Regions from separate parts of the Paenibacillus sp. JNU01 genome, predicted to be linked through region 3. Evidence: riboswitches for the same ligand, from Rfam matches in the RefSeq annotation. Region 3 holds a riboswitch; each other region holds the start of a gene.
What was found. A riboswitch is a leader RNA that binds a small molecule or an ion and turns the genes downstream of it on or off. The one in region 3 is predicted to bind thiamine pyrophosphate.

Region 1 (7,450 bases), 520 kb from region 3:
CAGTATACAATCCTCACAATGATGTATTGGGTGGATGTCGAAAATACGGAATATCAACCATCCCTCTCCGCCATGGCAGATACACCACCACAGTTCAAAAAGGTCTGTTGTTCATCCACGTTCATTCCTACACTTCACCCTTACATATTGCAAATCCATGTTCTCTACGCTGGCATTACCCAGATCAGATGTACGGTCAGCGGCACAAGGCCACTCTCTCAGCCCAACTTCATTGAGCTCCCGGTTCACTTATTTCATTGCTTCTAATGTACATCAGATGGGTATTTGTGGCAATCCCCAGAAGTATCACCATGCTTCATTTGGGGTATATGAACAGGGGATATCTATTGTACACTTTCCATAATATGAAACATTTAGGTTATGTAGTCCGTCTGAAATACTAGAAGGGAGATTGATAGTAATGAAAATGTATAACTCTGCTTGGCAGCTCAAAACATGGAAAATGATCCTTGCCGCTTCGATACTTACCGCAGGTACGGCACCTGCCTTACTCTCATCCACTGTGGCGGAAGCCGCGGCAACTGAAACTAAACCGACAGCTTATATTAACAATGTTCAAGCTCAATATGAAGTTGTCATCCGGCAGGGGACCATGTACGTGGCATTGACTGAGCTTCAATTCCTCGGCAACTATACGTTTGGCTACAATAACAAAACAAAAGAGATCAGCATTAGCACAGGCAGCGATAATTATGTCCTTAAACCTAATAGCAAGACAATGAAGAAAAATGACCAAAATGCAACATTGTCTTCCGCCCCGATTCTGGTGAATGGTAAAGCGATGCTTCCGCTCCGTGCCATTGGTGAGGCTTTTGGTACGAAGGTGCAGTGGAATCAGAAGGCCAAGGAAGCCTACATTTACACTACCGATGCTACGATTGTAAAAGAATATAACAGTTCTGATCTGACTGTGGCGCGCGAAGCCGCACTTCATCTGCCACGCTTCTCTGAACTCGGACAAACACGTCTGGATATTCGCAACCCTCTGGGTCCGGTGGATTCCTCTATTAAATACATTTTTGAACAAGGCAAAAAAGATCGTTTCTTCGTTGTGGAGGATAACGATCTGGTCAGTTATTATGTTCTTAAAAATGGAAGTGCACTGCTGCAATGGCAGGCCAACATCAGCAATAATGCAGGAACTATCGGTGACCTGTTCTTTATTAAAACCAAAGCCGTTGCTGAAGCAGGAACTCGTCCTTCCGTAGCAGGTCAAACACTCGTATCATTCAAGTACTCTCGCATGCTTGAAGAAACCTCATATGAGGTCATAAACAAATTGGGCTCCACGGATACCGGTTCCGTTGCCCCCGAGCATGGCAAAGTCATCGTTGAGGTTCCAGGAGAGAAATAATATGTGCCTCCACAATGAAACATTACTCAGCAGAACTATACTATGGTGACATCTGCATTACAAAGAGCGTTCCTCAAAGTCAGTGTGACAGTGTGACAATGACCTTGGGACGCTCTTTTTTTGGCGTTATATTCCGGCTTACTTCCAAATTAAGTGGAGCTTATATTTTTAACAACTCCAGTGATTGAGTCTCTCGTTTAATATTGGACATTGCCGGATTGACTGGTTTTACCTGAAGCAAATCCCTTGAACAGGGTTGGCACTTTGGAATAGCGGGTATTCGTAATTTTCCCTTGAGATACACTGCTATCTGTACGCATAATAGCATCTTTCACATTGGAAATATTGGAGTTATCCAGCGTCATGTTAACTGCGAAGGTCGTTCCACCATTTTGACGTACCAGCTTCCCGATATCATCTGCACGGAAATTTTTGATGTTAATCGTTCCGGCTGCATTGATCTGGAATACTTTATCATAGGCCTTATACGCCGCACCGCCGGTAATATTGACCGTTCCGGCCGACTTCAATGTGAGTGCATCCTCACCCACATCCTCCCAGACTACATTTGATATATTACAGTTGCCATAACAGTGAACACCATCGGCAGCAGGGTATCCGATATTTACATTTTTGAGCGTAGCCCCTGCCTCCAGACGAAATACCGGTTTCTGATTCTCTGCTTGAGACCCGTCACCCAATGTGGAAGGATTGGCTACAAATGTTTTGCCTTGACCGTCATAAGTCGTGCCCGCTGGAACAATAATCGTTGAATTAACAACTGTAGGCGCAGCAGCAGCGGGAACCGCACCAAATATGGAAGCAACCAAACCAGCAGACAACAACAACGTCAACATTTTTTTCATTACTTTATTCCTCCCTTATTCTCTCGTTATGGATCGTGTACAAGCCTGTGCTTGTACTGAAAGTTCGCCAGAGGTGCACCTCTGCCCAACTCACAACCTAATCCTACCAAATAAGGAAGGTAACTAGAATAATCATTAGATCAGATATATCCTGACATCGCATAATGACTGTCATATCGGCATTTTTTGCAAGTCAGGATCTTTGAACAATATGCTGATATCAACCTCTGGTATGCTCATTTGTAACGTAAGTACCTCTGACTTTAATCCCCAGTAAACAAGAAAGATCACTACATTTGTCTTTCAAATGTGTGATCTTGAATGGCTTCCAGCTTGCTGTTATAAGATGTCAGGCTCCAAACCTCTGACGATAACCGCACTTTCGACACAACTCTTCCACAGCTTCCCGCTTGGAAAAGCCATATACCAGATTGTTCGCTCGCTCCCCTTCAATGATCTCTGAGAATGACTTCTCGTGCACATTACCCAGGTTAATCACACCCTCGCCATCGAGACAGCATGGAACCACCGTTCCATCCACTAGCACAGCCGCCTGACTACGCAATGCGTGGCAGAAGCCTTTGCCGTCATCTTCAGGTGCATCCAGACTTGGCCACTGGAACTCGTGGTCCTGATTCAGGTATACATTCGGAGCAATTTTGACGCCGCTGCCTGGAACCACTTTTTCCTCAATGCGGAAGTCCAGATTGAATTCACGTTCCAGCACTTCAAGGGTCTCCCGATTTCGATTCATCTGAGCATTCGTGAAGTTATCCTGCGTCAGATTCCACAGTCGGAATGAAATGATGACATTGTGCTTAACGGCCTCGTGTACAAAGGACAAAATATGACGCAGGTATCCGTCACGATCTGTTGAACCTTCGTGCCCATCGAAGCTGTGCAGGGAGAAGTTCATCTGACGCAGCGCCGGTTTACCAAGCAATTTATGCTGAGTCTTGGGCAGCAGTGTACCATTCGTTGTAATATTCACCTTGAGTCCCTTCTCGTGTGCGGAATCTAGCAGAAGATCTATTTTGGGATGCAACAAGGGTTCGCCTTTGACATGTAGATAAATATGATTGGTATGTGGTTTAACTTGTTCCAGTATATTGTTGAAGACTTCAGGGTCAATGAATCCTTTGGCACGCTGCGTCTGCGGACAGAAGCTGCAAGCCAGATTGCAGATACTCGTGATCTCAATATATACTTTTTTGAACGTTTTCAACTTGGGTCCCCATTCTGCCTAGGAGGGAGAACAATCCCACCTGCATTTTGTGATCCGGCCTGTACGGCCCATCCCTATTATATCGAGTTCATGAGCCAAGGTAAATCAGAGAACGGGTTTATCGGGTTGAGTCAAATGATTTGGCTAGTGCCAAATGAACAGATTCAATCGCATGAATATGTGTTGTATCAAATAATGGAACTTCTGAATCCTCTACTTTTACTAATAATCCAATTTCGGTGCAACCTAATATGATTCCCTCAGCTCCATCATCAACCAGCCTTTGGATCACCTTTTTATAATAATCCCTTGATAAGGGCTCAATTTTCCCTAAACATAATTCCTCGTATATTATTTTATTGACAACTTTTCTATCCTCTTCATTCGGTATCAAAACCTTAATACCATTAAATTCAATTCGTTTTTTATAAAAGTCTTGTTCCATCGTATATTTGGTGCCGAGTAAACCAACCGTACTTATATGGGACTTATGAATTTGATTTGCTGTTGCATCAGCAATATGTACGATGGGTAGTGTCACTTTTTCTTCAATATGTTTAATCACTTTATGCATCGTATTTGTACAAATTACAATCATTTCTGCTCCTGCCTTTTCCAAAGACTGAGCAGCATTCCCTAATAATTCACCAGCGCTTTCCCAATCACCTTCAGCTTGATAACGCTCGACCTCTTCAAAATTCACGCTATATAAAATGCACTTGGCTGAATGCAATCCTCCCAATTTATTTTTCACTTCTTCATTAATAATTCGATAATATTCTAACGATGACTCCCAGCTCATTCCACCAATAAGACCAATCGTTCTCATAGTACACTTCCCCTTCCATTGATTACATCCCGAAAGCAGTGTATAGAAATTCAGTAGATATTGTATCGTATCTATTTCATTAAATAAACCTGCCACAGTAAGAGGAGTTGAGGAAACTGGAGCAATTCCGGCAACGGATTAATGCGTCTGCCCGAATAATCTGGCTGTGCAATCCTAATAATCCGAACGGAACCATTTTCAGATCAGTACTCACATTCTTTCTGAGCGCCCCCTTTACATTCCACTTGCATGTGATATATGCTGAACACATAACTGCATATCTTGAACAATGCACTAGGGGAGCCTTACGGCTGAGACGAATCGAATGATTCGGACCCTTTGAACCTGATCTGGATCATACCAGCGGAGGGAAGTGGAGCGGCCTTTCAGTAAGCGGATTTTTTCATGTTGATGATGAATTTTAATGTGAATTGAACTTACAGACCCACTCATTTCTCCGGAAATGGGTGGGTCTTTTTCGCGTTCTGCGGGCAGATCAGCAGGTGTAATGAAAGATCCCGCAGTTTGAAGTTGAATTTGGAATAACAAGGGGGAACAGAACGAGATGGATAATAACATAACCATTCACAACATGAGCTACGCTTTCCCGGGAAAAAGGGATTCCCCCGTGCTCTCCAATGTGTCGATGCGTGTTGCCAACGGCGAATTCGTCTCGCTCATCGGCTCCAGCGGCTCCGGTAAAAGCACCCTTTTCAAGCTGCTGGCAGGCCTGCTTGAGCCAACCCACGGAACCATTGAAATTCCTTGGGTCCCTGAAGGAAAGCGACTGGGGCAGGTGGCCTACATGCCGCAAAAGGACCTCCTGTTATCCTGGCGAACCGTCATGGAGAATTGCATGCTCCCCGCTGAACTTGCTCCAAGGCGACAGGATAAGGGAAAAATTCGCGCAGACATTATGGCAGGGCTCGACAGATTTGGCTTATCCGGCTACGCGCATGCTTACCCGGACGAGCTGTCGGGTGGCATGCGCCAACGTGTCGCGCTGCTTCGTACTTTGTTGACAGGTGGCCAACTCATGCTGCTGGATGAACCATTCGGCGCACTCGATGCCTTAACCAAACGCGAGATGCATCGCTGGCTACTGGAGCTGTGGGAAGATCTGGGCAAAACCGTGTTGTTCATTACGCATGATATTGAAGAGGCCCTGCTACTCAGTGATCGGATTATCCTGTTAACTCCGGGGAGCCAAGACCAACCGCTACAAGATTTGACGGTACCTTTGCCACGTCCAAGACATTCGGACATGATCTACGAACCGGCGCTCCTTCAGATGAGACGACGACTGGAGGAACAATTGCATGCGAGAGGATAACTTGGGAAACTGCATGAAGAATAACGTAAGGCGTTGGCTTGACCGTTATGGTCTGTTTCTTTGGCTCCTGCTCTTGCTGCTTGTCTTCTGGGAGTGGATTGTGCGTATGGGATGGGTGCCCTCCTTCATCATTCCAGCCCCAACGGCGATTGCCAACTCCCTGTATGAGCATCGTCACCTCCTGCTGGCTACACATCTGCCTGCTACCTTGATGGAGGTTGTTGTTGGTTTTGGCTTGTCCATTGGTGCCGGAATTGCACTTGCAACTGGTATGCATATGAATCGGTCGATTGAAAAAGCGTTATATCCCTTCATCGTAATCAGTCAGACGATCCCGTTGATTGCCCTGTCCCCCGTCTTCATCCTATGGTTTGGCTACACGCTGTGGAGCAAAGTTGCGGTTGTGTTCCTGATCGCCTTCTTTCCCATTGTGGTGAGTACCTACGATGGACTTCGCCAAGGCGATCCAGAGCAGCGTGAACTACTGCTCACCATGGGAGCCAGCACGTGGGATATTTTTCGCAAACTCCAGGTTCCACTGGCACTTCCCGCCTTCTTCTCGGGGCTAAAGATGTCTGTGGTGTACTGCGTGGTTGGTGCAACGATAGGCGAATGGCTCGGTGGCAGTAAAGGTCTCGGATACTTCAGCCGCCGCATGTCCAGCAACATGAACACGGACGCGATGTTCGCCGCTATTGTGCTGTTATCCCTGCTCGGGATCGTTTTGTTTGTACTGATTGCCTGGCTGGAGAAACGGTTTGGCACTCGGCGCCATGAAGCGAAAAAATAGCTGGATAAAACGTAGAGAGAATTTAGATTTTAGATGTTACTACAAGAATTACGCTCTACACAACATAACTTATGCACCATTTCAGCAGCTAACTTCAATCAGTACTTTGTCATCTTGTCCGTTAACATACTGCTGTCCATTGTCTACAAACCCAAACGATGAAATGAGGAACTTCATTTATGACTAACAAAGGTATATACTCCCTGCTTCCCATTATGCTCATAAGCCTGTTGCTGATCGTTAGCGGATGTGGCAACACGGGTGCTGGCAAAAACACGCCAACAACAGAATCGGAAACCAATGCACAGCAAGCAAACTCGCCTGTGACAGAACCAGCATCAGACACCAAAGATAAACTGTCCATCATGCTCGACTGGTACCCCAATGCAGTACATTCCTTCATCTATGTAGCTCAGGAAAAAGGATACTTTGCAGACCAAGGTCTCGATGTCGACATTCAGATGCCTGCGGATACCAATGATTCACTCAAACTGGTTGCTGCCGGTAAAATCGATCTGGCTCTAAGCTATCAGCCTCAGATCTTGCTCGCGCGTAGTGAGAACATTCCTGTACGTTCCATTGCTGCTGTTGTTCGCCACCCGCTCGTACATCTGTTGACCGAAGCGAATGGCAACGTGCGTTCACCCAAAGACCTTGAAGGAAAGACGGTTGGCTATTCTTCGATTCCGCTGTATGACGCGATGGTACGGACGATGATCAGCCAAGATGGTGGCAACCCAGACAACATGAATCTGGTCGACGTTGGATTCGATCTGATTCCTTCCCTGGCTTCCGGACAGGCGGACGCGATTATGGGTGGTTTTATTAACCATGAACAATTGATTTTGGAGAAAGAAGGCCATGCCATGAAATCGATTAACCCTGTCGACTATGGCGTGCCTGATTATTATGAATTGGTCCTGACCGCAAGTGAAGCTGGTATGGAAGCCAAAAAAGAACAACTTACCCGGTTCGTCAAAGCGATCCAGGAAGGACAGAAATATGTCACGGAGCATTCAGAAGAAGCCTTGA
Region 2 (7,450 bases), 230 kb from region 3:
CCAAGGTCTCTGGAACAATTATTTTGCCTCAGAGCACCTCCCTGCACCCGAAGCTGCTCGTTATGGCTGTTACACGAATTATACCGATGGCATAAACGGAGAGTACACCATACTGGTAGGGCATGAGGTCAGTTCGGAGGAATCATTGCCTGAAGGATTGGACGACATTCTGCTCCCGCCTGCAACTTACGCCGTATTCACTTCCAGAAAAGGGCCAATGGCAGAGGTTGCTCACGAAGCCTGGGGAGCCGTATGGGCATGGGAGAAGCAAAGTGATCGTACGTTCACCGGAGATTTTGAATTGTATGATGAACGCAGCCTGAATCCCGAAAATGTACAAGTCGATATATACATCGCCGTTCGAGATAGTAGATAAAACCAACACTATATCAACTCAGACTGGATCCAAATTTTCCTCACATCCTTCTGCATATCATGCAAGCTGCCGAGTTCACCCGGCAGTTTTTTTGATGTTCCTCCCGTGATACAACCGCCTATAGTACCAAGTTAGTTAGCATGGAACCTACCTATTCAACCAGACAATATGCCTCATAAGCGGGTACCATTGACTTCCTTAAAATTGGGACTATTCACATAACAACCGATTCCATCCTCCCACACAAATCCTTTCAAATCAGGTTCTTTACTCCTGAATTTCCCTAAAACCGTTTACATCTCCTGAATACGGGGTAAAATCACTACAATCCAATTGGAATTACGCTTTAAACTCTTCTATTTCGTCTAACAAGTCACATATACCTATATGCGCACCTGGCATGGTAACCAGTCGAAATACATAATTCACAAATATGCTTCAAAGGAGGAACCAAGATGATCCGCATGCCTATTCAGCAAATGATCCCGTACCATCACCAATATCCGCGCAACACGGCGACCACTGCTCCTAAAAAGGAGAATGAGAACACTCAAGGTCTATCCTTTCATGAAATTTTACAGCAAAAAATGGCGAAGAAAAATGCTTCTCCTTCCCTTAGATAAAATGAAAGCTGGACGATTGCCAGTCCGGTTATGAACCGTCTTTCCGCAGCTTGGCGGGAGGACGGTTATTGGCGTTGGATCGCAAACAACTGTACAGTTCTCAGGCATGTTTCTATAATGGTTTAAATATCTACGATTACCATCACATTATACGAACTGTAAAAGGGGATTTAGCACATGATCACCATCGGTTGTTTTCACGCTCACTATTCCAACATCGCCTTAATTGAAGAGACGCTTGCTGCTTATGAAGTTGAATTGGTCCATTACGTCGATCCAGGCCTGGATCGTCTTAAACATGACGCTGACTTTTCCGATGTCGTCATCCACGAGAAAGTAGCTCAGACGCTCCGATGGATCGCCGAGTGTCATGCCGATGCCATTCTGGTCACGTGTACCCTGTTTGCGGCAGTACTGGAGCAGGAAGCCACAGAGGTCCCTGTGCCTGTGATTGGCATAGATGATCCGCTATTGCAGAAGTTGCGGCGAGTACCAGGAGATTACATCATAGCCTTCACCAACCCGGCAACCATTGAAGGAACGATGGCACGGGTGAATCAGGCGTTACAGTACAAGGATGAGAATGGGCAGCCACATGTTGCCAAGGCATCTCAGACGGAAGCTGTGTGTATCCCTGGGACGTTTGAGTTAATTATGCGTGGAGATCAGCAAGGGTATCTCGAAGCAGTACGTGAGGGATTACAGCAGATTGCTGAGCAGTATCCGGGTAAAACGGTAGTGGCAGCTCAACTGTCTATGGCTCCCGCTGCTGCACAGGTTACAGCAGACAGAGGCATTGCGATCCATAGTCCGCTGGCATTGCTTGCGGCATATTTGGAGAAGAATTTGGAAGTGGCTCGACAGTAGCGGCTGATTTGGAGTGACATATTACAATCACTAAAAATATGTGAAAAGCAGTATGTAGGCTCCTTTGCAAAATAAAAATGCTCTCGAACAAGAGCATTTCAAATGGTATAATCACTTTGTACAGCCAATTTGTGGTGGGAAATAGGCTTGCCTCCAGTGGGAGGTGATCCTATGAACTTCTCTTTTAACGACGTAATCGTGTTCGCGATGTTAATTATTGCGCTCCTGACATACATCGATCGTAAAAAGAAGTGACCCGCCACAGGTTGACGGCCTGACGGGTCACTTCATCTGAACTTGCTGCACTCGGAGGAATACCCACCGCAAATGCTGTGCAGGAGTAGCCATTGGCCTGGCTACTCTTATTGGTGTTTACTTACATTCATTTTATTAAACATCTGCTAGACAATCAACCATAATACTGATAAAAAGTATTAGGAAGCTGATCAATAAGAGAAAAATACGACATGATATCATTATTCTCACCTTCAAACGATGTCAGACTGCCAAGGTTAAGCTGTACCAGCGCCTAGGAGCGTGTCCGATACTCCTCAGCCTTTTCCTGCATGCCAGCTATCACAGCCTCATTCTCGGACAATCCTTTATCTGCCGCAAAGGCACGAATGTCCTGCGTAATGCGCATGCTGCAGAACTTCGGTCCGCACATGGAGCAGAAATGTGCCTCCTTAGCCCCTTCTGCCGGCAGCGTCTCATCATGGTAGGAAAGCGCCCGTTCCGGGTCGAGTGACAGGTTAAACTGATCCCGCCAGCGGAACTCGAAGCGTGCCTTGGACAATGCATCATCCCGGCGCTGAGCACGCGGATGGCCTTTCGCCAGATCAGCGGCATGGGCCGCGATCTTGTAGGCAATAACCCCTTCGCGCACATCATCCTTGTTAGGCAAGCCCAGATGTTCTTTTGGCGTGACGTAACAGAGCATGGACGTGCCAAACCAGCCAATCATAGCCGCACCAATGGCGGACGTAATGTGATCGTATCCCGGGGCAATATCGGTCGTCAGTGGCCCCAAAGTGTAGAAAGGTGCCTCTTGGCATATCTCCATCTGTAGATCCACATTCTCCTTGATCTTGTGCATCGGTACATGCCCCGGGCCCTCGATCATCACCTGCACATCATGTTTCCATGCGATCTGCGTCAGTTCCCCGAGCGTAGCCAGTTCCGCCATCTGAGCTTCGTCATTCGCATCGTAGATACTGCCTGGACGAAGTCCATCTCCCAGCGAAAACGCCACATCATACCTTTTCATAATCTCGCAGATTTCTTCGAAATGAGTGTATAAAAAATTCTCCTGATGATGCGCAAGGCACCATGCTGCCATAATGGACCCACCCCGGGATACAATACCTGTCATCCGCTTGGCGGTCATGGGGATATAACGCAGCAGCACACCTGCATGAATCGTAAAGTAGTCCACGCCCTGCTCTGCCTGCTCAATGAGCGTGTCTCGGTACAATTCCCAGGTCAGCGCTTCCGCTTCGCCATTCACCTTCTCCAGTGCCTGATACAGCGGCACCGTACCAATCGGTACAGGTGAATTACGGATGATCCATTCCCGTGTCGTATGAATGTTTTTGCCTGTAGACAGATCCATCACGGTATCCGATCCCCATCGTACCGCCCAAGTCATCTTCTCGACCTCTTCCTCGATGGAGGAAGATACGGCAGAGTTACCTATATTAGCATTGATCTTCACGTGAAAATGACGACCGATCAACATCGGCTCACTCTCTGGGTGATTGATGTTGGATGGCAGAATCGCCCGTCCACTCGCCAGCTCCTGCCGCACAAATTCCGGTTCCACCCCTTCACGGATAGCGGCATACTCCATTTCTGGTGTAATGACGCCCTGCCTTGCGTAGTGCATCTGGGTGACACAGCGCCCAGCCTGAGCACGCAGTGGTTGTCCCCGAAATCCAGGGTATTCCTCTGCCCCGGCTCTCCGCCCTCCGGGCTTTAGTCCGTTATCCTCGGGTTGAACGGCTCTGCCCTCATATGCTTCAATATCACCGCGTTCCATAATCCAATGATTTCGGAGCGCGGGTAATCCCTTCCGAATATCCATCTGGAATTTGGGATCAGTCATGGGGCCGCTCGTATCGTAGACACGTAGCGGTCCGTTATGCTCCACCCCTTGGGGAGTATTCGTGTCATGAAGGGCTATCTCACGCTCCGGTACAGCTATGTCCGGCCGTGAGCCCTGAATGTAGACTTTACGGCTACCCGGAAAGGGCTGAACCCGTCCGGCCGCTCCTGTTTCCTTTTCCACCTGCTGACCGTTATGTTCCTGTTCCATCGCTTGTTGTCCCGTTTGGTTTCCTGTACTCATGTTTGCTCGTCTCCTCCTCCGTGTTCGTTCACTTGGTTTGGTTGGCATCGTCATCAGCTCGCTTACGCACCTGTCCCAAATCATGCAGAGCGCAGAGAAGAAAGAGCGATCCTACACCAGACCAAGGGGGAGACATTATTCATGTACAGTTAACGACAGAACGGAGGTTACCACAGATCATAAATCTATAATGATTGCTCTCTCCAAGCCCACTTTTGCAGGTTATTGAAAAAACAGTCCATGGAATGTGTATTATCTCGCCCGTCCACTGTATATAAAAAAGCCGGCCCCCGAAGGAACCGACTTTAATGTCCATCACCAATAATGCTCCTGGTTGCAGCTCCATAACGGAGTCCTGCAAGAGTCACACATGTGGTGGTTGTGGTCATATCGCCGATTACTTCCCTACGCTGGTATGATCCAGATCAGGTGCAAAGGGTCCGGAATCTCATGCGATTCCGTCTCAGTCCGGACAATTCGGACTCCCCCAGTAACGTTAAAAGTTGCGGCATACATAAGCCGCTGTTCATATTCAATGAAGCTGACCCCGATGGGCCGTCCATTACAGAGTAGCGCAACCGGAACATAAAAACAACCTTTATATTCCAGAACACCAACCCAATTGGAGAAAAACCTTTCATCAATATCAGGATAACATGAGCCCCATCTGCGTAGCAGCTTCCTTTAGCACAGGTGCGTATTCGTGCAAAGTCTCCTGCGAAAGTCGGCTGACAGGCCCTGAGACCGAGAGAGCAGCTGCAATATTGCCTCGGCGATCCATAATCGGTACAGATACCGCTGCAGCTCCCGGCTCACGCTCCTCATAACTCGTCGCATATCCGTTATCCCGGATATCTCCCATTTGCGCCAAATACACCGCAGGGTCAATAAACACCGGCCATTCCGGCCCGTTCATCAGTTCCTCACGATCCTCATCCGTGGCAAACGCCATCAAGACTTTGCTGGATGCGCCAACAGACAGCGGAAGTCTAACACCAACGGGAGCAACTCGGCGAATCGCCTGATCACTTTGCACCGCCTGAATCCGAATCCGTTCACTGCCATCACGCAGGTACAGACTCACGGTCTCCCCCAATCGGTCTCTCAGTCGCTCCATCGCAGGCAGCAGCAGAATAGCGGGATCATCACTGCGGGACATATGAGCCGACAGCTCCCAGATTCGGATGCCTAGTCGATACTTCTCTGTTGCTGCATCGCGGATTACGAATCCTCGATCCTCCAGTGTAGCCATCAAGCGGTGCACTGTACTTTTGTGCAGGCCGATCTGGCTGGCAATCTCGGTGAGTCCCAGATCACTGCGTGTGGTAAAACATAATAATATATCCAGCGCCCGTTCCACAGCCCGGACGGTTAACTTGCGATCTTCCATGGCATAATGCCCTCCTCATGTTTCATCACATGAAACTTGGTTACATAAATTATATGAGAAACGGTCTCATCTGTAAACCAAAAAGAGCCAAAATTGAAATAGACCAACGTGTAAAATTTTCCTTTTTATAAGACTTAATCCCCTGTAATTTACACACTAAGGTAATGTTACCCATATATCTTAAGAACTATATAACAATTGCGTAACAAATGCCCTCAATCAATTGACTTTGACTATATTGGAACATACGATAAAGATATATTACATTAAGATATCGCTCTGAAGCAGGCTCTGAAATAAACGCAATTCTCTTTTCATGTCGTTGTTATCTTCAACTGAACTTCAAAGGAGGGGCATTCATGTATCCAACATCCCAGAGCGAAGCCCCGCTGCAAACAAAAGTGTCCGATCTGCCCTCTTCCCTATCACCGAGGCTGATTCGGTTCAAACATATTATCGTAGCGCTGCTGCTCTCCGTTGTATTTTTTCTATTGTTTTGTTTTATTGCACTGCATGGTTACATCGCATGGGTATTATCCAACCCGACTGTAGCGCCTGTCTTCTCCAATCCGATGCAGGCCAAGAATATGAAGTACGAAGACATCACGTTCCCGGCAGCAGATGGCAGCCGGACAATGCAAGGATGGTATATCCCTGCTGACAATGCCGCAAGCAAAACGATTATTTTCAGTCACGGCTATGGTGCCAATCGTGAAGAAACATGGGTACCCATGTATGACCTGGCACACTATGCCCATCAACTTGGCTTCAATGTGGTCATGTTCGATTATGGCTTCGCCTCACAGGTGAACAAAGCTGTAGCCACAGGTGGCAAGGCTGAGTCACAGCAATTGCTGGGTGCCATCCAGTTCGCCAAGCAGCGCGGTGCGCAGGAACTGGTAGTCTGGGGTTTCTCCATGGGTGCCGGTACGGCGCTTCAAACCGGACTGATTACACAGGAAGTGGATGCGATGATTCTGGACAGTACGTTCCTGCTTGAGCCGGATACGCTGTACCACAACATTCATAACCAGATCGATCTGCCGCGTCAGCCTACACTGGAGATCATGAAACTGTTGTTCCCTGTTCTGAATGGTACCGGATTGCAGCAGATTCCGTATCAGGAAGTGAAAAAGGAAGATTATCCGTTCCCGATTTTCTTCATTCATGGTACGGAAGATGAGAAGGCGCCTTACCCGATTGCAGAACAGCTCGCCGCCAACCAGACCAATCCGTACTCGGATGTATGGATCGTCCAGGATGCACACCATGAGTTGATCTTCCGGGAGCATCCAAAGGAATATCTGCGCCGTGTCTCGACTTTCCTGAGTCATGTAACGAAAACAAGCAGTGACGATGTTCAAAACACGAATAGTGGAGAATAATCAAACTTCAATCATTTCCCGTTGATTCTTGAGCCCCTCAGGGGCTCTTTTTTTTGCACTCATAGGACAACAGCCCGGCGGAATATACTCTTGGGACGCATGAAGCAACGGTCTACATATGCGATGAAATTCAACTGAAGGAGGCCCACCATATATGAACTGGGATGGATATGGTCACCTGCTGCCTCTGCGGACCTTGGAAGAAATCCGTTTCTGGAAAGAGCAGGAGAAAGAACATACACTCGTCATTCGTGCACTGGTGCCCGATCTGGAGCCCCCATACGTCAAGCTATTGGAGGAATGGGAGGCTACCTTTGCGAACACTGAGCGAGTAGCGAATCAGCTGTTAAAACAACTATTGCCCGCAACCCATCCGCCTGCTCCCTACATCGTTCGTTGTATCGATCAACTTGTGTCGGCTGCTCGGCAGCAATCGAGAGAGTTCATCAAACAGCTGTATGT
Region 3 (7,450 bases):
TATCGGCTGAGTGATGCTGCGAAACGTCATCTTCCTGAGAAGGAATCGTATGCCGATTCGACCGAGAATTTCATGGTAGCCACGATTGATGCTGCTCTGGCTTCCCAGAATGCCGCTCTTGCAGCCGAATCTCTTGGCTTCGGAATTGTATATATCGGCGGGCTTCGTACTCGGATTGAAGAAGTCGCTGAGCTGTTGGGATTGCCGGAAGGGGTATATCCGGTGTACGGCATGTGTATTGGTGTTGCAGATCAGGAAACAGGAATTCGGCCACGCCTGCCATTGGAAGCCGTTCTGCATCATAATCGCTATAATGCCGAGCAGAGCCTCAAAGGTGTTGAGCAGTATGATGAGACTACAACTGCGTACATGAAAGAACGGACCAATGGAGAACGAACGACCCCATGGTCCGAACTGATGGCGAAGCGCCTGACTGAGCCGGCACGGTTGCAGGTGAGACCGTTCCTGGAAGGCAAAGGATTCCTGAAGCGTTAAGTTGAACGGAAGGTAAAAATTTTGTTCCACTTATATATATGTAAATTAGAAGTCAGTCGGGGAAAAGTCGACTGGCTTCTTTGTGTTGTGCTGGCAGGGCAAGCGAGTGCGCTTGCTTCTACCAGATTGTAATCAAGTTAAGCCATAGAAACGCTTTGTATTCTGATAAAAGAGACGGGCGGCCCGGTCGGTTCCCATGCCGGTGATCTCACTCCATGCTTGAATGACTTGTCTGGTCATTGCAGGGTGTGTCATTCGTCCCTGAAACGGCCCTTCGAAGGGCCAAGGGCCGTCGGTCTCGGCCATGACTTGTTCTGCTGGATATTGCCGGGCGAGTTCACGAATCTCATCTTCATAACGAATATCCGGCGTGAAAGAGATGAAATAACCGTTGTCTGCCATGCGTTTTACCGTTTCGCGGGACCCTTTGAACCAGTGGAAATGAGCACGTCGGAAATGATTTTGCTCCAGCAGATCACAGACGATATCCGCATCTTCGTATACAGCATGAAGGACAAGCGGTTTGTTGTGCTTTTTCGCGAGTTGGATGAAACGTTCAAGCAGCTCGATATACCCGCTCTGATCGAAGCGCTTTCCTGCTTGCTCAGCCTCCAGTCGATTGTAATAGGGAAGGCCGACTTCTCCGATAGCTGTGGCTTGTCCCATATGCTGCTCAATCCATTGGAAGAACAGGTCCATCTCTGCGGTGGATGGCAGTTCCTGTTCCGGATGGAAACCGAAGGCCGGATATATAGTGCGTGGATATTGATTAGCAAGCTCCAGATTGGCCTGGGCAGAAGCCAGATTCATGGATACCGCAATGACCGCTTCGACCTGCTGAGACGAAAATGATAGCAACATCTCACGTTGTTCGTCAGGGGTATACTGATCCAAATGAATATGAGCATCAATCAATGGTGCAAAAGCTTGAGAATGCACGAGGGAATTCCTCCTTGTGTTCCTATATATTTTATCTATGGTACGCAGAATTTCTTGTGTTGGATCACCCATTAAAGGAAAATAATAACTTTAAAACCCGCGCTATCAAGATAGGCGGGCTTTCTGCTGTTCTTCTCTCATCCACTGTGCAATTTGCCGTTTACGTTCAAGAAATGCCGATTCTTCCGTAATTTCTTCTCGTCTAGGGCGATCAAAAGGAACATGTACCTCATGCAACACCGTTGCAGGCCGGTTGGATAATACATAGACCCGATCCGCAAGCAGCAATGCCTCTTCGATATTATGAGTGATGAACAGCACCGAACGACGGTTCTGTTCCCAGATATCGAGCAGCCAGCGCTGCATGTCGCTACGTGTCAGTGCATCCAGTGCGCTGAAGGGTTCGTCCAGCAGCATCAACTCCTGCGGACTAAGCAGGGCGCGCAGGAATGCAGCGCGTTGCTGCATACCGCCCGACAGCATATGCGGGTATGCTTGCTCGAATCCGGCAAGACCCACGCTGCTTAACCATTTTCGAGCCTCTGCAAGTGCTTCGGCCCGGGGAGGAGTATCCATAGCTACTTCACCAGCAAGCAGTACATTTTCTTCAATGGTACGCCAAGGGAAAAGGGCAGGCTGTTGTGGCATATAACTGATTTTGCCACGTTGGCCCGTAACATTATGACCGTTCATGAGCACTTGCCCTTCCTGTGGCTTCAGCAGACCACCGATGATATGGAATAGGGTGCTTTTGCCACAGCCGGATGGCCCAACGATAGCGACAAACTCACCTTGCTTCACAGTCAGGGACAGGCCGTTCAACACCGGTAGCCTGCTCCGTCGTTCACGAAATGATGCATGAACATCCACGACGTCCAGTGCAGGTGGAACCGAAGCAGCAGTCGTATATGTCGGTAGCCCGGAATTAGTCGAGTAAATTTTTTCACCGTGCTTTGGTTCCAATGTGCGTGCTCCCCGTTCAGGCTGGACGTGTTCGTCCTGTTGCTGATTCATATGCTGATCACTTCCTAATATATAGACTTACATGCTTTGTTATCGCTTCTGTGGCCGCCAGCGCACGAGCAGCTTCTCCAGCAACGCGATGAGCAGGAAGAGCAGTAAGCTGAGCGCGACAATAATCATGATTGCCACGAATAAGCGATCTGTGCGATAAGCTGATTTTTGCAGCATCATATAATAACCAATGCCCTTGTCTGCACCAATCCATTCGGCAATGATGGCGCCCATCACGCTATAGGTAGCGGCGATTTTGATACCGGAGAATACTGATGGTAGTGCATGGGGAAGCTCCAGCTTCCAGAAGATATGACGACGTTTGGCACCAGCCATGCGCATATAGTTCATCATCGCTGCATCTGTACGGGTCAAGCCGTCCATGGCCGCCACCGCAACGGGGAAAAAGCAGACTAATATGATGGTAATTAGCTTGGGCAACAGCCCGAATCCGAACCAGATTAACAGGAGCGGTGCGAGCGCGATGGTCGGGATATTTTGACTAAGAATAAGTAAAGGATACAGGGCTGACTTGAGAAAAGGCACCAAATGCAGCACCATTGCAATCAGTAATCCAACCGCTGTGCCGGCCGCGAATCCGATCAGGGTTAACTGAATGGTTGCGGAGGCATGCATGCCCAGTCGCTCCGCTTGGGATGCCGCTTCGCGGGCGATATCGGACGGTGCGGGAAGCATCCATTTCTCGATGTGGAACAGGGATACAGCTCCCTGCCATAACGCTATAAAGAGAATAACCGCCACGAAGGGCGGCCATACACTTTTGAAATAGGCATTCATTAGCGGTACTTCTCCGTCAGGGTATCCATGCTGAAGCCAGTAGGGCTATGGGCGATTTTGATCTGGGAGATGATGCTTGGGCTGCCAGCCTCGACGAGTACTTCGTGCATTTTGCGGACAACCTCCAGCAGTTCCTCCAGTTCCCCTTCCATCGTGGTGTCGAGCGCGTTCACCTGATATTTCAGGCCAGATTGCTGAATAACTTCAATGGCGCGATCTACATAAGGATAAGAGTTCTCGCCATTTGGCGTTTTTGGAATAACCTGAATGCTAAGTAATGTGCTTGCCATGAGAGATCACGGCTCCTTTCGTGATATATAAAATGAACTAATGACGGTTACACTTGCCACTTCGATGACAGAATAACCTTCCAATCGCTGTTATCCCCAGATTTTTTTGATTTCCTTTCTCTAAAGGGAAAATCCGGTGATAAAGGCGACCGCTTCGCTTTTTCACGTTATTTCTGTCCTCTCCGTCCTCGTGTAAATATTAAGTTCGTTTTATATGAGATATTTTATTGGGGTAAAAACTCGTTTGTGTATGCCTTGCTCACGTCGACCTGTTCATCCAGCAGTTTTTTGCTAAACATCCAGTCGGTGTAGTTCTGCCACACTTCCTGTTTCTGTTCTCCCCAGCGCGGGGCGTCATCCGTGTACTTCGGACTCAGCCATTTCTGGCTTGCCAGTACTAATTCCTTGTCCAGATCCGGGACGGCCTTGATCAGAATATTCGCTGCGTCTTCGGGATGATCAATTGCGTATTGATATCCTTCTGAAGTGGCTTTCAGGAATGCTTTCACCAACTCAGGGTCGTTCTGAATGGTCTGCTCGTTCGTTACGAGAACAGGCGTGTAGTAATCCAGTGCATCTGAATAATCCTTCACATATAACATGTCGATCGGTTCTCCGCGTAGTTCAGCTTCAATCCCCGTCCAGGCGTAGAAGATCCATGCAAAATCAATATCCCGTTTCACTGCGGTGAAAAAGTCGGCGTCACCCATGTTAATGTTTTTCACTTTGGATACATCGGCGCCTTCGCCCTCCATAATGGATTGCATCACGGCTTCTTCCACTGGGGAACCCCAGCCGCCATAGGTTTTGCCTTCAAAATCTTTCGGTGACTTGATATTCCGATCCGCCGGAGCAGCGAACCCGGATGTATTATGCTGAATAACTGCTGCAATGGAGACAAGTGGAACACCCTGTGTGCGGGCTTGAGTTACACTCTCCTGATAACTTACGCCAAAAGGCACTTCATTCGATGCAACCATCGTATCTGCGCCACCGGCACCTGGTTGTACAATCTCCACGTTCAAGCCTTCGGCCTTGTAAAAACCTTGATCTACGGCCGCATACAGGCCGGTATGATTCGTATTCGGTGTCCAGTCGAGCACCACTTTAATATCCTTCAGGGCGGCAGTGTCACCTTCATTGCTGCTCTCCGTATTCGTGCTGCTGTTCTGTTCAGCCGGGGCAGCTTCTTTACCGCCACATGCGGCCACAGTCACCAGTAGTACACATAAGAGCAACAGTCCCATTGTTTTACGCCATTTCATCTGTGATTCTCTCCTTCGGTATGTCCGGCCAGTGGCACGGGTACTCCTTGGCTTCATATCCAAGCTTCTTGCATAAATCGACAGATTTATACCAGCTATGATCCGGATAACGTCACTTTTTTTAGCTCTCTGGCTATATAAAAGAACATTAAAAAAGCGCCCCGTAATCCGGGACGCGTGCAGGCGTTAGAGAGGTGGCGTTCAGCCATAGGGCTGTGCCATTTCGATATACTCCGATTCCTACGCTGGCATGATCCAGATCAGGTCTAAGGGTTAGTATCTTGGTGGGATACACTCTCAGCCGGCCAATTCCGACTCCCCTGGGAAACTATGAAGTTACGGGCATTACTAGGTGTAATTATAGGCCAGAGGCCCAGTCGTGTCCAGTCAGGAACTGGATGGGAACGGATTTAGGGTCATCGTCTACTTGCTTCTAAGCCGCTTCGGTGATTAGTTTTTGATCGTTTGGCCTTGAGCCGAGCAGCTTGATTCATTTAAACAACATAATTTAGAGACAAAAGGAGATAGTACTGCTATACCATTAAATACTTTTACATAAAAATGGGGGAGTACTGAATGATCCTTAAAACCATAATCGCAATGATTCTGTGTTATAGTGCCTACGTTTTTTTCACAGCCTACCTTTTATTTTTGGTTCCGTCTCCATCTGCTATCGAAAATACGGATATGCAAAAATCGTTAACAGAAGGAAGTACAACAGATCGCGTAATGCTCCTGGAGGACGGCTTTCAATCGGGACAGGTGAGAATCCAGACCATTCGAGAGGCAAAAACAAGCATCGACCTAGCCTATTACTCCATTCAAAAAGGAAAAACATCTCAGCTTTTTTTTGCTGCTTTATTCGATGCGGCTGATCGGGGGGTTCAAGTTCGAATCATTTTAGACGGGATTTTTCACAGCATGCGCGGAGAATTGCGTGATATTCCAGATGCCATTGCAGCTCATCCCAATGTCGAATTAAGATATTATGAACCACTCCACCTATTTATGCCATGGACATGGCATAATCGTCTGCATGACAAGATCCTTCTTGTCGACAACACATATGGAATCATTGGCGGCCAAAATATTGGTGATAAATATATGGCATTGCACCCCCCAAAAGACTATGTTTTTGATCGGGATGTCCTTGTTTACAATGCAAACGATAATACGAACAGCACGGTTGTTGAAATGAAACAATATCTAGATCAGTTATGGAACCATCCATTCACCAAACCAGAAAAACATGCAAAACGTCAGCATCATGCAAAAGGGTTAAAAGAGCTGGCTCAGCTGGCTGAGTTATATCAAAAAGCCCAGGCTCAGAGTGATCCTTTTGTGAAAGTGTTGCCAAAGGAATGGGTTCGAGGAGCTCTTCATTCCGACCACGTTGCTTTCATTCACAATCCAATTAAAAGGCTGTATAAAGACCCCATCATGTGGAGGACATTTGTTCATTTCGCCAATCAAGCAAAGTCGAAAGTGTACCTTCAGACGCCATATGCCATTCCTACCAAGAAAATGGAGAAAGCCGTACATCTGTCGATGAATCCAAAAGCAGAATGGGTCATGCTAACCAATTCAATCCAGCAGACCCCTAACCCTTTGGCTTTCGCGGGATACTTAAGCTCTAAGGAACGGTTGCTTGATACCAGTCTGGCCATATATGAATACGAAGGCCCTTATTCCATACACGGCAAATCATTTGTCATGGATGATTACCTCAGCATGGTTGGTTCGTATAATCTTGATCCCAGATCTGCCTTCCTCAATACCGAATCCGCTGTGGTCATTTCCGGTTCTGCATTCGCCGACCAACTAACAGAGGCTATGGATATCAAACGTGCACATAGTACACTTGCGGTTAAAGGTGAACATCCAGCAGAATCTACGAATCAGAAAGGCTCTGTGTTCAAACGAATAGCAATCACAGCGTTATCCAAATTGTCTTTTCTCTGGAAATTTATGTTGTAGAAAAAAACGTATTCTCTTGAGCTTAACTTTTTCTCCGGTTTATCAAAACTTGAAAATCAGATTTGTTCACGGAATGTTCACTTATGTGGTGGGGGTCATCATCTCTATAATTACGAAGGTAAACAGAGAGGATGAGAGAATTGCCAACGAGCAAGAAGGAACAAATTATTTTCGGCTTAATGATGTGTACAGGAATGGTCCTGGTGATGATGACTTTCAATCTGTGGCACACTGGGATACTGGGCAAGTTGTCCCCGCTTGAGATTCTGTTTCAATTCATATTGTGTTTTGTCATCGCTTTTCTGGTGGAGTCCTTCATTGTTGGCCCTGTAGCGAGAAAAATTGCATTTTCCTTACCTTTTGACAAGTCCAACAAGATCCTTGGCGTGCTGGTCATGTCATTTTTCATGGTGATTGGTATGGTTCTGATCATGTCCTTGTACGGAATGATTTCAGCGTATCTTGCGGACCAATTAAATGGGGTATCCGTACTTGGTACGTACCTGCATACAATCGCTCGTAATTTCAGTCTGGCACTTCCATATCAGTTGATCATACTAGGGCCGCTCGTACGATATGTATTCGGTAAATTCATCAAGAGCAACGGGCATATAATGCCTACTGTTAGCAAAAGTGTGTAATTCCGATGGCCTTAAAGTATTTCCTGGGCAA
Region 4 (7,450 bases), 3.3 Mb from region 3:
ACCCTTCAGCACATAAAACGTCGTAAATAAGGCTAACCTGCTCTCCTGCTCCAATCAGCAAAATGGCTGTTTTCACTGTTTTTCACCCGGCCTGTCTCTATCCCCGCCGCTCGTAGCAGTGGTTGGTACAGTTAGCATGCCGTAAAATGAAAAAGTCCATTCCCTCAAGGGAACAGACTTTGTTTCTTTCTTGCTTTAACCAAAGTAACGATGAACGAGAGTACGCGCTTCAGCTGTATCTTTTGTTCCGTGCACGAGAACACGTCCATCCTGGAATACGACCATTCTATGAGCTCCTGTTGTAAAAGAAACCAGAAACGGATTGGATTCCACTTTTCCTTCTTCAAGTCTGCTCAAGCGATCCGCCGTTTGTTGAAGATTCAAATTCATGCGCCGTGCAGGGCGGATCTGAACGGTATCCCTTCCACACAACACATCGGTTTTTTCCAGATTGGACGCAGAAAGATATGGATACGTTGCCGAAGCACCGCATGAAGGACAGTCTTGCTTTTTCGCACCATCCACATTGATGGATATGTATTCGTTCCTCCACACGTCAAATGACAACAACTTGCGTCTCAATGCATTCTCATTGCCACTAAGCAGCTTCATCGCTTCTGCTGTCTGATTCGCCGTTACCATTTGTACCGCTTGTGGAATGATGCCAGACGTATCACAGGTATCTCCACCCAGGGGGACTTCACCCAGCAAACAATTTAAACATGGCGTCTCTCCAGGCATAAACGTATAGGTGATGCCGTAACTCCCCACGCATCCACCATAAATCCAGGGAATACGATGCTTTTGTGCCATATCATTGATGAGTAGTCGGGTATCAAAATTATCCGTTGCATCCATGATCAAGTCTGCATGCTGAATGAGTTCTTCCAGTTCATCTACCCTGACATCCAATACCTTTCCTTCCACATGAACCGTGGAATTAATGGCAGATAAACGTTTTTTCGCAGCCATCGCTTTCGGCATCCGTTCAATTGCGTCCTGCTCTACATATAATTGTTGCCGCTGCAAATTACTCCACTCCACATAATCACGATCCACGATCGTTATGTGCCCGACGCCTGAACGCACTAACGTTTCGGCAATTCCTGTTCCGAGTGCGCCAGCGCCTACAATTAAAACTCTGCTGTCCTTTAATCTGTCCTGGCCTTCCTTGCCAAGTGGCGCATACCTTTCCTGTCTGGAATACCGGTCGGCCTGCTCGGAGGAAATTGATTGTTGTTGATCTATCATGTATGAACCATTCCTTCCACCGGACTACTGGCCGCTGCATAACGCTTCACAGGAATCATGCCTGCCTCATATGCCAGTCTACCTGCCTCTACACCCATTCGCATCGCTCTAGCCATATTCACCGGATTTCCTGATCCGGATACTGCTGTATTCAACAATACACCATCTGCACCAAGTTCCATGGCATAAGCAGCATCTTTTGGAGAGCGCAACCCTGCATCCACAATCACAGGCACAACGGCCTGCTCAATGATGATCTCAAGATTATAGGGATTAATGATGCCTCTACCTGCTCCGATGGGAGAAGCGCCAGGCATTACGGCATGTACGCCAAGCAATTGCAGCCTTTTGGCCAGAATGACATCATCTGAAATATAAGGCAATACGGTGAAGCCCTTTTCAAGCAAAATTTCGCAAGCCTTGTACGTTTCAATCGGATCTGGGAGCAATGTCTTTCCATCTCCGATGACTTCGACTTTTATCATATCACAAAGTCCCGAAGCCCGCGCAAGCTCGGCGATCCGCACTGCCTCTTCCGCAGTGGAAGCCCCGGCGGTATTCGGAAGAAGCGTGTATTTATCCAGATCCAATGTATCCAGGAAATGCTTCTGGTTACGTTCCTCCAGATTCAGACGACGAACAGCAAAGGTTAAAACTTCCGTTCCAGAAGCATCCACAGCCTGACTCTGCACTTCAAAATCCGAAAACTTGCCTGTTCCGAGCAATAATCTGGACTCAAACGTATATTTACCAATGTTCAACATCATCAACCGCCTCCTACAAAATGTACAATCTCGATTCGATCGCCTTCTCTTAATGCCGTTGACTCGTGATACTCACGCGTTAAGATATGCCTGTTCAGCTCGACAACTACAGTCTTGACTTGCAGGTCAAACGATTGGAGCAGTTTATCCACACGATTTAATCTGTCTTCAATCTCCATCCGTTGTCCATTAACAATGATATTCACTGCACCACTCCCTTTCTGTTCAAACGCTCTGGATTCAGCACTTCAATTCCGAGTTCTTCTGAGCTTTTGCCAGTGATTAACTCCGCGATAAGCCTGCCTGTTATCGCACTTAGCAAAATACCATTACGGTAATGCCCAAAGGCAGCGAACAGTCCAGGTATACTCTTGCATGCACCTATATAAGGCAGCCCATCTGGCGTTGCCGGTCTTACACCTGCCCACGCTCGCTTAAATTGCGCTTCTTTCATCCCGGGTACCCAGTGGGTAGCCGCTGTTAGCAGCTTCTGAACACCCTGTACAGAAACATTCAAATCCGTTCTGCCCGGCAGACTGGTTGCCCCGAGCCAAACTTCGCCATTGGCTTTGGGAACAATATAGACATCCTCTGCATAAACCGTTCTGTCAGGTCTGTACCCTGCATGTTCATCTGAGAACTGAACGGCAGCTATTTCTCCTTTTACCGACCACACAGGTAAGCTCAGATTCACATGTCTCATCAATGCTTCACTCTGTAATCCAGCCGCTATAACGACATGTTTGCACGTTATCTCACCGATCGATGTGGTGATCCCCTGCACGCCGTGTTCGTTTGCTTGTACACGTATACCCTGTATGTCCTCTATAAACCGAGCTCCCATGGCTTGAGCAGATTCCGCATATGCCCTAGTTAGATGGACAGGAAGGATTTCACTCTCGTATGGTCTGTAGTAGGCTCCGTATGTATCTCTGTTAAGCCACGATGCCTCCTGTTGCACAACCGAACGATCCCACCACACCTCATCAGCAGACAAACCGGATTTTCGATTGTTCTTATAGCGGTTTAATTCACTGTATGATCGAAAAGGGGTCAAGAATCCATGGCGTTGCAGGCCGATATCTACCCCACTGAGGGTACCCATTATCCCTTGTTGCTCAATAAGTAACTGTCTACTCTGCCTGGCAAGCTTAGCCATCAAAGGATGAGCAAAATCCTCACTATCTGGCGCAAGCATTCCAGCCGCTGCGCAAGAAGTGCCTCCCGCAATCGCGGAACGCTCCAGCAACAAAACATCCTGTCCACGGGAAGCAAGCTCATACGCAATGGCACAACCAACGACACCTCCGCCTACAATAATCGTTTCTGCATGAATCTTATCCGGATTATCAGTTACACTTTTGCTTCTTGATTCCGTTTCAGAGTTCAGTTGATGACTGAAATGATTCCTGTTCTGACCCGTTACGATCTCATTCATCCTCTCATCTCCTTTCACCGGCTTAGACTTCCTGTAGCAACGATAGCCTGCCTTAGTGATGCAGCTGCCCGATCCGGGGAATCGCTCGACCATACATTTGAGATCACGGCGACTCCCTGTGCCCCTGTAGTGCGAATCGCTTGGATATTTCCCGGCTCTATGCCTCCGATCGCGATGACAGGAATGGAGACACCTCTGCATACTTCATCAAGAGCATATAATCCTCTTGGTTCTAGATCTGGCTTGCTATTGGTCGCGAAGACATGCCCAAAGAAAAGGTAATCAGCTCCCTGTTCTTCAGCGATTTTTGCCTCATCGATGGAATGAACAGATACACCCAGACGAAGTCGCTGCATTTTGCTTATGACAGCAGGGTTGTATTTACGTATCGCATCTTGCCCCCAATGAACACCGCCATAGAGATCATTCTGTGAAGGCAGTTCTGAACCATTGATAACGATGCGACAAGATGGAATATTAACATTACGCAGACTTTCAGCCCAGCCGATCTTGTCTTGCCATGTAAGTTGTTTCTCTCGTATGTGAATATAGTCCACCCATGGCCAAACGTCCTTGGCTGCTTTTACAAAAGATGCTCGATTTCCTGCACCCGTAGATACAACATGCAATTCAAATGATTCGTCAACATGCTCATGAAAAATTGCGGTACCCTCCCTCTCCTTCCATGCGTGAATGCTATGAAAACACAAAAAAAGCCACTCCCGTAGGGGAGTGGCTGCGTATGAATTATAGGATCAGATCACTGACTGATGCATACAGTTTATTTCGTGCAGTACAGCTATAGATCTATAGCCATAACGTTATACACGCAACTGCATGTTTCAATTCGCTAAGCAGACGGTTGAAATCTTTTCGAGTTGCCGTTTGCTCACGTCATTCACTGAAACGCGCTCGCCACTTCCCTACGCTGGTATGATCCAGATCAGGTGCAAAGGGTCCGGAATCGCATTCTTCCATCTCAGCCGCATCGTGCGGCCCCCCTAGTGTTCATATGAAGTTGTAGCCTATGTTACCATAGACGGATTTTTTTGTCACCGTCATTTCTGTTAAACATGGTCTCAAATCATCTAGTTTTTCTCAGACCATTCTTCGACATTCCATGTTTTGGTGACCCAACCCTCGTAAAAATCAGGTTCATGAGATACCAGTAGCACCGTTCCCTTAAATTCTTGCAAGGCACGTTGCAACTCCGCTTTGGCTGTGACATCCAGATGGTTTGTCGGCTCATCAAATAAAATCCAGTTGCTTTCGCGCATCAGGAGTTTGCATAAACGAACCTTGGCTTGTTCTCCACCACTCAGCATGTTGAGCGGACGAGTAATGTGCTCATTCTTTAATCCGCAGCGAGCGAGATGACCCCGGACCTCATTCTGAGTCAAATGTGAAAACTCATTCCAGACATCCTCGATCGGCGTGATATTTCCAGCACGAACCTCCTGCTCAAAATAGGCCGTTTCGAGATAATCTCCCAAAAAGGTCTTTCCACTCAGTGGAGATATTTTCCCGAGGATGGTTTTCAGCAGTGTCGATTTACCCACACCATTACAGCCTACAATGGCAATTTTCTCACCACGTTCAATCGTCATCGTCATTTTGGGCAGCAAAGGATAGGTATATCCAATTTCAAAATCAATGCCCTCAAAGACCGTTTTGCTACTCGCGCGGGCATCCTTGAATTTAAACGTTGGTTTAGCCGCTTCATCTGGGCGATCAATACGTTCAATCTTGTCCAGCTGTTTCTCGCGGCTCTTCGCACGACCTGAAGTTGAAGCCCGCGCCTTATTACGCTGAATGAAATCTTCCTGTTTCTTGATGTACTCTTGCTGTTTCTCGTATGCATCAATATGCTGGGCTTTATTCATATCAGCCATCTCCAGGAACTTGTTATAGTTCGCTGCATATCTCGTTAATTTGGCAAATTCCAAATGATAAATGACATTTACGACTTCATTCATGAATTCCGTGTCATGGGAAATTAAGAGGAATGCATGCGGGTAGTCCTTTAGGTAACGCGACAGCCATTCAATGTGCTCTACATCCAGATAGTTGGTTGGCTCATCCAGTAACAGAGCTGTAGGTTTTTCGAGCAGAAGCTTGGCAAGCAGCACCTTGGTGCGCTGTCCACCACTTAGAGCTGCGACATCTCGATCAAGACCAATTGCAGACAAACCAAGACCATTGGCCATCTCTTCAACTTTTACGTCAATCAGATAAAAGTCGCCCTGTTCCAGTTGTTCCTGAATATCGCCCATCTCTTCCAGCAACTGCTCCAGCTTATCTGGATCTGCATCTGCCATCTGGTCCGTAATATTCATCATTTCTTTTTCCAATTCAAGCAACGGAAGGAAAGCATCCTTAAGCACATCACGAATCGTTTTGCCTGGCGTAAGCTTTGTGTGCTGATCCAGATATCCATAACGGACCTTAGGTGTCCATTCCACTTTTCCACTGTCTTTAAGCAATTTACCGGTAAGGATGTTCATTAATGTGGATTTACCAACACCATTGGCACCAACAAGTCCTACACGCTCTCCGGCGAGTAAACGAAACGATACATTTTTAAATAACGTGCGATCTCCAAAATTGTGACTCACGTTCTCTACTGACAATAAACTCATAAGATGAGGTTGCTCCTATCTATTAGACATTACTTTTATTATGGTTCCGAACCCCTATTCTAGCACAGGTCTCGTCTTTTCTGAAAGTAATGTAAACAGTTCAGGAACTCCTTCCAAGATTTTGTCATGTACGCAAGCTAACGATTAGAGCAGTTATATTCGAAATAGCCTTGTGCAGCTGCTTGTCTTCCGTCTGTGAACACCTCTTCGGCACGGTAACCATTACCACATGTGGAGGGATAGTAGTACTTGATACCCGTTAAAGGATCTACTCCACCTACGATGGCCGTTTTCTTCACAAGTCTGCCTCCACCAATCGCATAATTGTTGATCTTCTGGTCACCAACACCTATACCTTGGATAAAGGCCATAATTCCTGTATCGTTGATGGAGTTGTACCAATCTTCCTGTGCTATCAGGGGCATCGTAAATGTATAGGATACACCGTTCTTTCTGGCAAACTCATTATGGCGATTAATCACATCAGCAAGATCATCCTGCACAGAAGTCACAATCCGGCTTCGTCGAACTTGTTCAAATACGCTGCTATCTTGAAGTAAAGGAATCTGTGTGGTTGAAACCAGTTCTTTTTGAAAGCCCTCCACCCATCTCCCTGCGCTTGCGTCGTAGGCATAGACATAGTCGTCCAATGTAAAGTTAATACTGTTACCGTATGAATCTGAATATGTATAAGGTTTCTTGGGACTCCATACTTGCCTGAAAGAATCTTCCCGGTTACCTGTCAACTCTGTTTCTGTGGACATCATATAATAGCCATCGTAATCCAGAATAACCACGGCAGGAATGTAATTAAACATGTTTCGAATAGCTGCGGGATCATCCTGAATCCCCATATTCAAAGCCATCGTCTGAGTAAACGTCAACAAGGCAAGCTCCTTATCCGCTTTAACAAACTTGGTTGAATCATAACCTGCTTCATCACTTTGTTTCTCATTTTGATGCATAACTGCACCTGCATCCATCACTGCGGTTTGAAGTGCAGATCTGTATCGATGTCCAAGAAAGTTAGCCTCTTCGGCATCTTGGGTATGGAGTGAGATGATCCAGAAGAGCGGGAAGAAGATCAGCACGAATACTATGGATAGCTCAGTAATCTTCATTGAGGACCATACCTCCGTAGGTTACAAATACCGCTGAGGCCTGAGCCGTACCACTAAGCCATTCACGAATGAGCATGGAAGGTGTACGGTTTGTATTTTGGAGCGTCACGGTAAAAAAATCTCCTGTTGTCAACGTGTATCTTCGACCAGGATCATCAGCCGGAATCACACTTGAGGTAGGGAATAGTCTCTCTCGAATCTGAGCTGCATAATATCCATCCTGTACAACCTCGTACG

Region 1: it holds a riboswitch for thiamine pyrophosphate, as region 3 does, so the genes downstream of both, NLBNIHML_RS21880 (ABC transporter ATP-binding protein) here and NLBNIHML_RS19710 (ABC transporter substrate-binding protein) in region 3, are expected to answer to the same signal.
Region 2: it holds a riboswitch for thiamine pyrophosphate, as region 3 does, so the genes downstream of both, thiC (phosphomethylpyrimidine synthase ThiC) here and NLBNIHML_RS19710 (ABC transporter substrate-binding protein) in region 3, are expected to answer to the same signal.
Region 4: it holds a riboswitch for thiamine pyrophosphate, as region 3 does, so the genes downstream of both, NLBNIHML_RS04785 (thiamine phosphate synthase) here and NLBNIHML_RS19710 (ABC transporter substrate-binding protein) in region 3, are expected to answer to the same signal.

What each region holds. Positions count from the first base shown of each region.
Region 1 is NZ_CP169723.1:5,016,686-5,024,135, reverse strand. It holds gene NLBNIHML_RS21900 (copper amine oxidase N-terminal domain-containing protein) at 422-1,375, shown strand; gene NLBNIHML_RS21895 (pectate lyase) at 1,573-2,241, opposite strand; gene NLBNIHML_RS21890 (radical SAM/SPASM domain-containing protein) at 2,591-3,466, opposite strand; gene NLBNIHML_RS21885 (aspartate/glutamate racemase family protein) at 3,585-4,295, opposite strand; TPP riboswitch at 4,582-4,684, shown strand; gene NLBNIHML_RS21880 (ABC transporter ATP-binding protein) at 4,861-5,628, shown strand; gene NLBNIHML_RS21875 (ABC transporter permease) at 5,615-6,418, shown strand; gene NLBNIHML_RS21870 (ABC transporter substrate-binding protein) at 6,598-7,450, shown strand, end outside.
Region 2 is NZ_CP169723.1:4,725,947-4,733,396, reverse strand. It holds gene NLBNIHML_RS20720 (zinc ribbon domain-containing protein) at 1-376, shown strand, start outside; gene NLBNIHML_RS20715 (hypothetical protein) at 832-999, shown strand; gene NLBNIHML_RS20710 (hypothetical protein) at 1,177-1,866, shown strand; gene thiC (phosphomethylpyrimidine synthase ThiC) at 2,396-4,180, opposite strand; TPP riboswitch at 4,599-4,712, opposite strand; gene NLBNIHML_RS20700 (IclR family transcriptional regulator) at 4,860-5,603, opposite strand; gene NLBNIHML_RS20695 (alpha/beta hydrolase) at 5,963-6,988, shown strand; gene NLBNIHML_RS20690 (Fe-Mn family superoxide dismutase) at 7,143-7,450, shown strand, end outside.
Region 3 is NZ_CP169723.1:4,499,412-4,506,861, forward strand. It holds gene nfsA (oxygen-insensitive NADPH nitroreductase) at 1-495, shown strand, start outside; gene NLBNIHML_RS19690 (TatD family hydrolase) at 628-1,434, opposite strand; gene NLBNIHML_RS19695 (ABC transporter ATP-binding protein) at 1,540-2,448, opposite strand; gene NLBNIHML_RS19700 (ABC transporter permease) at 2,488-3,246, opposite strand; gene NLBNIHML_RS19705 (thiamine-binding protein) at 3,246-3,536, opposite strand; gene NLBNIHML_RS19710 (ABC transporter substrate-binding protein) at 3,761-4,801, opposite strand; TPP riboswitch at 5,021-5,133, opposite strand; gene NLBNIHML_RS19715 (phospholipase D-like domain-containing protein) at 5,378-6,778, shown strand; gene NLBNIHML_RS19720 (DUF2798 domain-containing protein) at 6,919-7,419, shown strand.
Region 4 is NZ_CP169723.1:1,161,400-1,168,849, forward strand. It holds gene NLBNIHML_RS04760 (winged helix-turn-helix domain-containing protein) at 1-76, opposite strand, end outside; gene NLBNIHML_RS04765 (MoeB/ThiF family adenylyltransferase) at 196-1,251, opposite strand; gene NLBNIHML_RS04770 (thiazole synthase) at 1,248-2,015, opposite strand; gene thiS (sulfur carrier protein ThiS) at 2,018-2,221, opposite strand; gene thiO (glycine oxidase ThiO) at 2,218-3,453, opposite strand; gene NLBNIHML_RS04785 (thiamine phosphate synthase) at 3,468-4,163, opposite strand; TPP riboswitch at 4,357-4,466, opposite strand; gene NLBNIHML_RS04790 (ABC-F family ATP-binding cassette domain-containing protein) at 4,542-6,092, opposite strand; gene NLBNIHML_RS04795 (hypothetical protein) at 6,230-7,213, opposite strand; gene NLBNIHML_RS04800 (hypothetical protein) at 7,200-7,450, opposite strand, start outside.